One region of the Paenibacillus lentus genome, then DNA from elsewhere that is predicted to be linked to it. Evidence: predicted binding sites of a transcription regulator. Region 1 holds the regulator's gene; each other region holds the start of a gene.
What was found. Region 1 encodes Rex, which represses fermentation and respiration genes when NADH is low (regulators of the CRP and FNR family bind a similar motif). Its sites were predicted from a motif close to TTGTGAAATATTTCACAA; they were not measured.
Positions count from the first base shown of each region.

Region 2: EIM92_RS06195 (TorD/DmsD family molecular chaperone) is a predicted target of Rex. The motif match lies at 2,043-2,060, and genes of this name have one in related genera.
Region 3: EIM92_RS03805 (DUF1858 domain-containing protein) is a predicted target of Rex. The motif match lies at 1,510-1,527, and genes of this name have one in related genera.

Region 1 is NZ_CP034248.1:3,209,748-3,213,030, reverse strand. Features, by position in the region: gene EIM92_RS14445 (amidohydrolase) at 1-1,218, opposite strand, end outside; gene EIM92_RS14440 (redox-sensing transcriptional repressor Rex) at 1,208-1,858, opposite strand; gene dinG (ATP-dependent DNA helicase DinG) at 1,898-3,283, opposite strand, start outside.
Region 2 is NZ_CP034248.1:1,371,066-1,374,348, reverse strand. Features, by position in the region: gene cls (cardiolipin synthase) at 1-919, opposite strand, end outside; gene EIM92_RS06195 (TorD/DmsD family molecular chaperone) at 1,156-1,851, opposite strand; gene mobA (molybdenum cofactor guanylyltransferase) at 2,122-2,760, opposite strand; gene EIM92_RS06185 (MFS transporter) at 2,930-3,283, shown strand, end outside.
Region 3 is NZ_CP034248.1:836,670-839,952, forward strand. Features, by position in the region: gene EIM92_RS03800 (DUF438 domain-containing protein) at 1-1,117, opposite strand, end outside; gene EIM92_RS03805 (DUF1858 domain-containing protein) at 1,205-1,432, opposite strand; gene EIM92_RS03810 (response regulator transcription factor) at 1,605-2,282, shown strand; gene EIM92_RS03815 (sensor histidine kinase) at 2,288-3,283, shown strand, end outside.

The DNA of each region.
Region 1 (3,283 bases):
CTTCACGATTTGTTTCCCATCAACCCATACATGCTCAACATCTTTCGGGCCTGCTGAGTATACGACATGAGACACATAATCGGTTCTAGGCACAAAATGCGCCTGCTCTGTATTAAGAGCGATGAAATCCGCCTTCATTCCCGCAGCAAGCTTGCCCGTATTGTTCAGGAACACCGATTGCGCGCCGTATTCCGTGCCCATTCGCAAAGCTTCCAATGCCGGCACAGCCGTTGGATCGCCCGATACCCCTTTATGGATCAAAGCGGCAAGCCGAATTTCCTCGAACATATCCAAATTATTATTGCTCGCTGCGCCGTCAGTTCCCAAGGACACAGTAACTCCTGCTTTCAGCAGCTCAGGAACTCGAGCCACACCGCTCGCCAACTTCAAGTTACTTCCCGGGTTATGGGAAATAGCGACTTTATGAGCGGCAAGCACTTCAATTTCCTCATCCGTCAAATGCACGCCATGCGCAAGCAAGGTCGGGCGAGAGAACATTCCCAGCTTAAGCAAGTGCTCTACCGGCCTCGCACCGTAATCGGCTACATTTTGCTCTACTTCGGCTTGAGTCTCTGACATATGGGTATGCATCGGCAAATCGAGATCATGCGCGGCTTGCACGAATTGCTCGATGTAGTCCGGCGGACAAGTATAAGGAGCATGCGGCGAAATCATCGTCGTTATCCGGCCGTTGGCTTTTCCGTGCCAGTTCCGGGCAAAAGCCACGGCTTCATCCAGCTTCTGCTTCTGGACCTCCGGCGGACAAAGACCGATTGCCCCGCGCATAAGCACGCCACGAATACCCGATTCCTCCGTTACCTGGGCAACCTGATCCATATGGTCATACATATCCAGAAAGGTCGTTGTGCCTCCTTTGATCATTTCCAGTACAGACAGCGCCGTCCCCCAGTATACATCGCTCCCTGTAAACTTTGCTTCCATCGGCCACATTTTCTCCTGCAGCCATTTTTGCAGCACCATGTCGTCCCCATAGCCGCGGAGCAGCGACATAGCCGCATGACCATGCGTATTGACTAAGCCTGACAGAAACAACAGTCCTCTGCCGTCCAGCACTTCGGCATCATCGCAGTGATCCGGACGCTCAGAACCAATATAGGTAAGAAGATCATCCTCAACGAGCATAAAGCCGTCGATAACGGTTTGATCCTGCTCCAAAACGGCAAATGTGCCGTTCTCAATTAACATTTTACGACTCATTAGAAGTTAGTTCCTTTCCATCATGCAAATAATAAGCTAGACTGAGCAAATCCGTCGTGAAATCGGCCGCATGAATTCTTACCTCTGGCGGAACCTTCAATATCGTTGGCGCAAAGTTTAGAATCGCCCCGATGCCAGCAGCCACAAGTTGATCGGCAACCCGCTGAGCTTCAAAATGGGGCACGGTAATAATTCCGATCCGAATACCTAATGCCTTTACTGTTTCAACGAGTTCATCGATCGGCTGTACAGTAATATTGTTGATTTTGCTACCGATTTTAGACGGTGCTGCATCGAACACCGCCACGATTTTCATATTATCCTTTAAATATGCATTATAGTTGGACAATGCTTGACCTAAATTACCAGCTCCTACAAGAGCTACGTTGATTTGCTGATCCAAATTTAGGATTTGTCTTATTTTCTCAATGAGATATGATACATCGTATCCGATGCCTTTACGACCAAAATCCCCAAAATAAGCTAGGTCTTTACGAATTTGCGCAGGATTGAGATCAAGTTTCTGACCTAGTTCCTGAGAGGACACCGTCGGCACTTCACGCAGGCTCAGCTCATTGAGGAAACGCAAATAAACAGGTAATCTGCGTACAACCGCATCGGAAATTTTCTCTGATTTCATAGCTTTTCTCCCCTTAAAATGGCGCGATATGAATTACGGTTATTGCTCCTTTACTTCCTGGACTTCGCAAACGTCAAGCCATTCGGAAATTCTCGGAACCATTTGCTCGGTCGGCATATGTTCCATTTTAGGCCCAGGCAGTGAATATAAAAAATACTTTCCATAGTAAGATTCCAAGATGCGCGTGTCGTAAACTACAACTATGCCGCGATCCTGCGAAGAGCGAACCAGGCGCCCAAATCCTTGCTTGAAACGTATGACGGCCTGCGGTACGGACAGCTTCATAAACGGATTCTTCTTCTCCTTCTGCAGCCGTTCGCTCTTCGCCTCTACAAGCGGATGATTGGGCGGCTGAAAAGGCAAGCGAACGATCGCCAGGCTTGTCAGCGCCTCTCCAGGAATGTCCACACCTTCCCAGAAGCTGCTCGTACCGAGCAAAACAGAGGCTTCCTGGCCTTGAAATCTACGAGTCAGCTTCGTGCGACTGCCGCTATCCATGCCCTGGCCAATGACGGTAATACCCTCGGAGGATAAATGCTCCTTCAGCGGTTCATAAACCTGTCGCAGCATACGGTAAGACGTAAAGAGCACCAGCATACGTCCGCGCGTAGCTACTGCCGTATCTGCCAGTGACTGCACCAGCATATTTACGAAATGCTCGTCCCCCACACTGCCCTTTACACTCGGAAAGTCCCGAGGAATGACCAGCAGAGCCTGGTTCCTATAGTTGAACGGAGAAGGAAGCATCGAGGTTAGCAGCCGATCGGTATCGGCAGCCTCCTGCAGTCCCAGTTGATCAATCATATACTGAAACGACTTATCCACGGACAAAGTAGCCGAGGTCATGACCACGCTCTTCTTTTTGTCAAAGAAGTAATTTTTGAGCTGTTTACTGACATCGATTGGAACCGCATATATCTGCAAAGAGCGACTGCGGTAGTTCCCGTTTCCTTCGATCCAATACACGGTTTCCTCGTCATCCAGCTTCATAAACGTACGAATAGCTTCCCGCTCCGTTGCCAGGTCTTTGAACAGACCATTAATATCCGTTAGCAAGCTGTCTGCTCCATAATCCTCCTGCTCTTCGCGAATATCGTTCATCATGCGTTCACCCTTACGGACTACCTCGCCAAGCAGGACATAAATATGATTTTCGAGCGCGCTAAGCGTATCCCAATCCTTAGGCTTCTTCTGCGGGTGTAAACGGAGAACGAACTGTCCAGGATCGCCAGGAGCCGCGTCACTGCGTTCGGGCATCAACGAGAATAACATCTCGCTGAGCTTATCCCAGCTCTCCTTCACGTCTATAAGCGCCGGATAAATGCCATCGATAATCCCGCACCAGTCCACCGACTTCTCACTTGGTGTATTCTGAAGCAGGATTCTTAGATTAGGCAGTTGTCCGGTTTTACTATCCTTGAACAA
Region 2 (3,283 bases), 1.8 Mb from region 1:
TAATGGTTTCCCCCGTAACGTACTTCCAGTCCTGTAGAAAAATAATTTGCAGGGAACGAACCGCCTCTCCCTTGACGAGCATATGCGTGTCCCGCCAGAAGCCATACGTTTTGCTGCGGCTTAAATATTCATCGCCTACGTTCAAGCCGCCGATGAAGCCCGTTCTTCCGTCGATCACGACAATTTTGCGGTGGTTCCGATAGTTGACGCGGCTGGATAAAGCGAGAAAACGGACTTGTCCATAAATGCCGACTTTAACCCCGGCCTCCTCCATCTCACGGATGAAAGACTTCGGCAGCCCGATGCTGCCGACCGCATCGAACATAAAGCGAACCTCGACGCCGGACTTCGCTTTCTCGATCAGGGTCTTCTGAATTTCCCGTCCGATGTCATCCGCCCGGTAAATATAGTATTCCATATGAATATGATGCTCAGCCTTCTTCAGCTCTCTCAAAATGGAAGAGAAGGTCTCCTCGCCGTTCGTCAACACCTTCGTGCGAGTAGCCATGGAAAAGGGCGTTCGCGCTAATCGCTGGGACAGCTGAAGCAGCCGCTGCTCTTCGGGCGTGAACTGCGATAAGTCGCGAGGCAGCATATAAGCGTTATTATCAATACGCTCATAATTTTTGCGATCCTCCTCCGCCTTCTTATCGAAATTACGACGTTTGAAATAGTTTTGGCCAAACAAGAAATAAAAAATAAGACCGACAACCGGAAGCAGGCCAAGCACCAATATCCAGGCCACGGTACTAGATGGATTTCGATTCTCCATAAATATCGCAAAACCAATCGTAATGACCGTCAAGGTCTGGAAAATACTGACCAGGGTACCGCCAAACTTTCCAAAGACGCCGAATCCAAAATAATAAAAAGCAATAAGTATAGCGGCGATAATTAGAATTTGTAATCCACGTCTCATGGTTGTACTCCTTTACACACTATGATGCAGTAGTTCTATTCTACATGATCCATAACTTTCTACCTAATTAAATATTAAATATTACTTCTATTATACCGTATCCGGAAATATCAAACAGGGACGATCTGCCAAGGTGGCATACATACCGTACCACCTGGCGGATCGTCCCTTTCTTTCAATCCATGTTTATATTATTTTACACGTATTTTGTCCATAAGACCAGCTCTTGACCAAAGCTAGCTCATACCCGCTCTCCATTTGCGTAGCTGCTCCAAGTCGTAAACCAGAAACTCCTGCAGCAGCTCGGCCAGACCACTATACAGCGGACTATTCGTGGCCCGGATCAATTCATCTGCGAACCGTGGCGCCCATTTCAGCAAATGAACTTCGAGGAAGTGAATTTGGGTGTCTGCCAGCTCCAGACAGCTATGCCGCAGATGGCTTGAATCAACCCTGCTGCGCATCCCCTCCGCCATTACCGCCATAAACTCCAGCTCCATCGCGATATGATCATCGCTTTCACCATATAACTTATTAAACACAACACCGCTATCCGCATACATTCTTCGGATATGAGAGAGACAAGCAAAGGCGTCAGCCCCATCCCGTTTAGCACGAAATGTTCCTTCACATGGTATCAGCACAGCCTGATTCCCCATGAAAAGGCGTTGATACTCCTCCGCCTCCTGATAGCAAGCGCTACGAAAATGCTGTTCGGGTATGCTCTCCAAATAGCTTCTGAGCCTCCTGCCGCCTCTACTGTTTGGAATTCGATGAGTAAGTTCGGCCCGCTGCCGCCACTGGGCAATTAAAGACATGCGCGGCGGGCGGCTTAGGAAATCCATCAGCAGCTCATATACCCAGCCTCTGCGTTCCAACCAAATGATTTGATCCGGCGATGCTTGAACAGGTTCTTTGAACAACATCGTCATATCGGTCATCTCCCTGCGAAGAAATATAAGACAAGTATAAGCCTGTATGTGGAAGTTTATGCCTGGTTTTGCTTTGAAAAAAGATGATTTCCCTATTAGCCCGGAAATCATCCAAGTAACATATACCGACACATGATTAAGGGGGTCATGTATCGTTCAATTTCATTATACTCCAAAAATGAAAACGCTTTATATGATAAATTTTACATTTTGGTTAACTCTGCTCTCACATGCCAAAGAGGCGAGCCTTGAGAAGACATCGCTCGCCTTTTATGTTTTATTTTGCTCAAAATAAAATTGCGCGGCTTGATAATCCTCCGGCCGGTTCATATTAAAAACAATCATCTCCAGGGGAATTCCCGAGGCCCGGCTAAGCTCCTCCCCAGTGATATATCTGACCGCGAGTCCTGATGTCCACTGCTTTACCTTTAAGCAGCCATCGTCCAGCATCTGCTCCAGGCCAGGCAATACAGTGCAGCGGTACATCGCCAGCAGCGGGTGAATTTGGCCGTTCACACGGGGAATGACTGCCTCGATCGCTCTTCCGCCGTCCTCAGCGCCCCGTCCTTCCAGTTCTAGAGCCTGCTTCACCAAATATTGAGCTAAGGAGGCGTTTACGAAGGGCATGTCACAGCTCACCACAAGATTCCACCGATGAGGCGATGCAGCCAGTCCGGCATGCAGTCCTGCCAGCGGCCCGCACCTGGGATAAATGTCATACAGCAACGGAAGCCCTAGCTCGGCATACTCGCTTGATTGTCCGCAGGAGATGACGATATTCCCGGTTGCCTTCTGCAATTCCCTGACTAAGTGTTCAATGACAGGCTGTCCTCCCAAAGGCAGCACAGCCTTATTCGTGCCCATTCGGCTCGATTTGCCTCCAGCTAGAATGATTGCAGTCCACTCCATCTTATCGTCTCCTTATGTTGAAGAAAGGTTATAATTAGTAACATTCAGTTAATAAGGAAAAATATGGTTTGAATCCTTTTTCGTCCATGTGTTACATTGGGAACGTAACCATTGATGATTCAACTTGCTTCTAGGCACTATTATATGCTATCGATTTGGACAGAAGGGAATGGCGCGTTTGCGGAATTATACTAAACATCCGTCAAATTCTTTACTGCCCTTAGGGCTGCTTAATTTTTTCATCTATGGAACGATGGTTATCTTTGCAGCCTTCTTCCAATTATATTTGTTGGACGTAGGCATGAACAAACTGGAGATTGGCAGCCTGATGGCGATTGCCCCTTTAGTCTCCTTCTTTGCTCATCCGTTCTGGAGATATCTAAGTGATCGCTCACAGAATATTCGTATTATACTGCTGATTATGCTTACAGGCTTGCTTATCGCCGGACATATGGTGTTTCAAGTCAATACCTACAATATGCTCTATTTTACGATGATTTTGCTGTATTTCTTTCAAAGCCCT
Region 3 (3,283 bases), 2.4 Mb from region 1:
AATCCTCCGAATCCTTCCGTCCAGATTTGAAGTCTGCCAGCAGCTTATCCACAATATGCATGCTTTGCGGAGGATGACAGTTCTGCACCGTGCGTCCAATGACCGCCTTCGTCCGGGCGAAGATCCGTTCCTTCCCGTGGGAAAAGTACCGGACGACATCATGCTCATCGATAAAGGTCAGATCGACAGGCAGATGATTCATAATCGCTTCCATCTGTGCTACGGACACGATCCCTGTCTCGAACCGGATCAGCCCCTCCGGCAGATGGCCGTTCACCGCTTCCTCCTCTTCAGCAAAAGGAAGCGGAACGCGATCGGGAATCCATTTCTCCTTCGGAGCAACCAGACAATAACCGATCTCATCGCTCTCTTCGGCAATCTTAACCCATTCATCCTCTGTCAGCTTCTCCAAGGCCATCGGTAGCAAAATATTCTCTTCTTTAAAGATCATCTCGTTGACCTCAGTGATCACGCGCTCCAGATCGATGATGAGTGTGTCCTTATCCGCACTATCGCCGCTGTAGCTCAGCAGTTTCTCCTTTACTTCCTTGATCATGGCGCGAATCGCATCGTCTACGCCCCACATGACTTTGGTGGGACCATAGATACCATACCTCTCTAAATACGGAAACAACAAATTTTCCTTGCGGCTATAATGCTTATCGATGTCCAGGAGTAGATTCAAATCCTCCACCAGCTTGTAGACGATTTCCTTGCTGTCCTCCCGTTGGAATTTATCCTTATGCAGCTCCAGTTTAAAATTGACATGTCGCTCAATTTCGCGGTTCTCCAGCTTAAAGGTATGGACAGGATGCCCCGGCTGCTCCTCCGGCTTGGATGAGCGGTGAATCTCCTCGATCGAGCCTTTAAAAATAGCCGTGTGGACAGAGCATAAGCGCTGTACCTCAGAGACAGGTATTCCTTCCTCCTCCATCAAAGCTTGCTCCATGGCGGATATTTCCGCTACGGTTACATCTCCTACCGCTTCCTCGAACCGCGCTTTAACCTCCTCTACGCTCTTTCCTTCATGCAGCTCTTTAATAATCTCCTTTAACAGCTCCTGTCGACGTCCCTGCTCTGGTACTGAATACTCCCGATTATTGATGATTTCACTCATCGCCGTAACCTCCTTATATTTTTTATAGCCTACTAGTTAACCCATATTTAATATCCAAAAGGCCCCGAACAGCTCGCCGTACTGGCCTTATTCCATAATTTCATAGCCCTTTGCGCGAAATGCGCTCTTAATCTTATCCAACTCTACCTTGCGCAGCCTGGCTCCCTGGGGTATCGTCATAAAGCGCCCCGCGCTCTGCAGCATCCCCGGCTTGGCAAGCTGCTCAAAGCCCAGGTTCACCATAATATCGATGATTTCAGGATCGGACGTACATAACTCGTACACCGTTTTGCGCAAATCGATTACTTTCCCCATGATTCCTCACCCGCGTTTCTTCAAATTTGATTGAAAACCATTCTCATATCAAAAGTAGCACAGGCAGCCGCAACGACTTGTGATTACAATCACAAGCTAGTTTGTACTCTACCGATATTGTTTATTTTTTTATGAAGATTTGTCACAATAGGAAGAGAAGGAGGCAAGTATCATGAATCAAATTCATTTACTATACATTGAAGACGATACGGAGATTGGGGAATGGGTTAGCAGGAATCTGCAGGAACGCGGCTATCGCGTAACATGGCTGACTAGCGGAGAACGTGCCTTAGAGCAAGCGGATGTCTGTCGGCTTGTCATTCTCGATGTTATGCTGCCAGGCCTAGACGGCTTCACCATCGGACAGCGGATTAAGAAGCAGTACCCGGATCTGCCCATCTTGATGCTCTCGGCAAGAACCTCGATCGACGATAAGCTGCAAGGTCTGGAGTTCGCCGATGATTATTTGACGAAGCCGTTTCACCCGGATGAGCTAGTGGCTCGCATTGAGGTGCTGCTCCGCCGCAGCGGCAATACTTCCTCGGAGCCGCTCAAACTCCGGCATTTGCTCATTCATGAACGCGAGAACCTCATTATTAACCAAGACAACGGGCAGGAGGTCACCCTTACCGGGAAGCAGTTTCATATCTTCAAATACCTGCTGCGCCACCTCGGCCAAATTATGACCAAGGAGCAAATCTATGAAGCTGTGTGGGGTGAGCCCTATCTGGAAGGGGATAAATCTCTAATGGTCCATATCCGGCATTTACGCGAAAAATTGGAGCGCGATCCCGCCTCTCCCGAAATTATCGAAACAATCCGAGGGATCGGTTACCGGGTGAGATCATGAGAATTATGAGAAAAAGCCCTTTACAGCGCCTGCGCACCTCCCTTCTATCGCAATACGTGTTAATTATTGTAACAGCCCTTGTATTTATTCCCGTACTCATTCCAGCCAGCTTTGCAGCCTCCTGGGCCGTGAACCAAATGCTGATTATGAGCGGGCAGGAAAACTATCAACTGCCTTATGGATCCGCATATGAGCTGGAGCAGATGTGGCACCAGCAAGCAAAGGCGCTTGATGGCGCCTCCTCCAAGGAGATTAATGCCAAACTGACCGCGCTCAAGCGGGAATTTCCCGATGCTTCGCTATTCTGGGTCGACGGAGATGGCCTCACACAGCTTCAGCTTCCAGAGCAGCCTGTGCTTCCCGAGAAATGGTCAACCGGGAATACAATCGCCTTCATGAAGGCAGGAATTAATGCTGATCCTTACACCATAGTCGCCTTAATCGGTGGCCACGAGGAGATTGGTCAGGGCTTCATGGTCTTCGAACTGCCTCGCTCTTACCTGACGCCTCAAGGCCGCCCAAGCGATACCCGGTTCTACGGGTTATTCACAGCCCTTATTTTTGGCGTCTTCATCCTGCTGTCCTACCTCTTCTTCCGCGATATCCGTCAACGACTACTACGGCTTGAAGCCGCCATGACCCGTGTCGGGGACAACGGACTTCCAGCACCAACGGCAGAGGGACGGCCTGACGAAATTGGCAGACTGGAACAAGCCTTTAATCATATGGTGGAGCAATTGGAGGAAGGGCGCCGAAGAGAGCGCGAGGAAGAGGACCTGCGAAAGAATCTGATCGCTAATCTATCCCATGACCTGCGCACGCCGCTGACCGTACTGGGCAGCCATCTCTACTCTATTGAAAAAGAGCCTTTATCCGCGCAGGGACGGCAATCCTTATCCCTAATGCAGACGAAGCTGGGTGACCTAGATCACTTAATCGACCATCTGCTATCCTATAATCTCCTAACGAGCGGCAGATACGCCTTGTCTCTAGAACGGCAG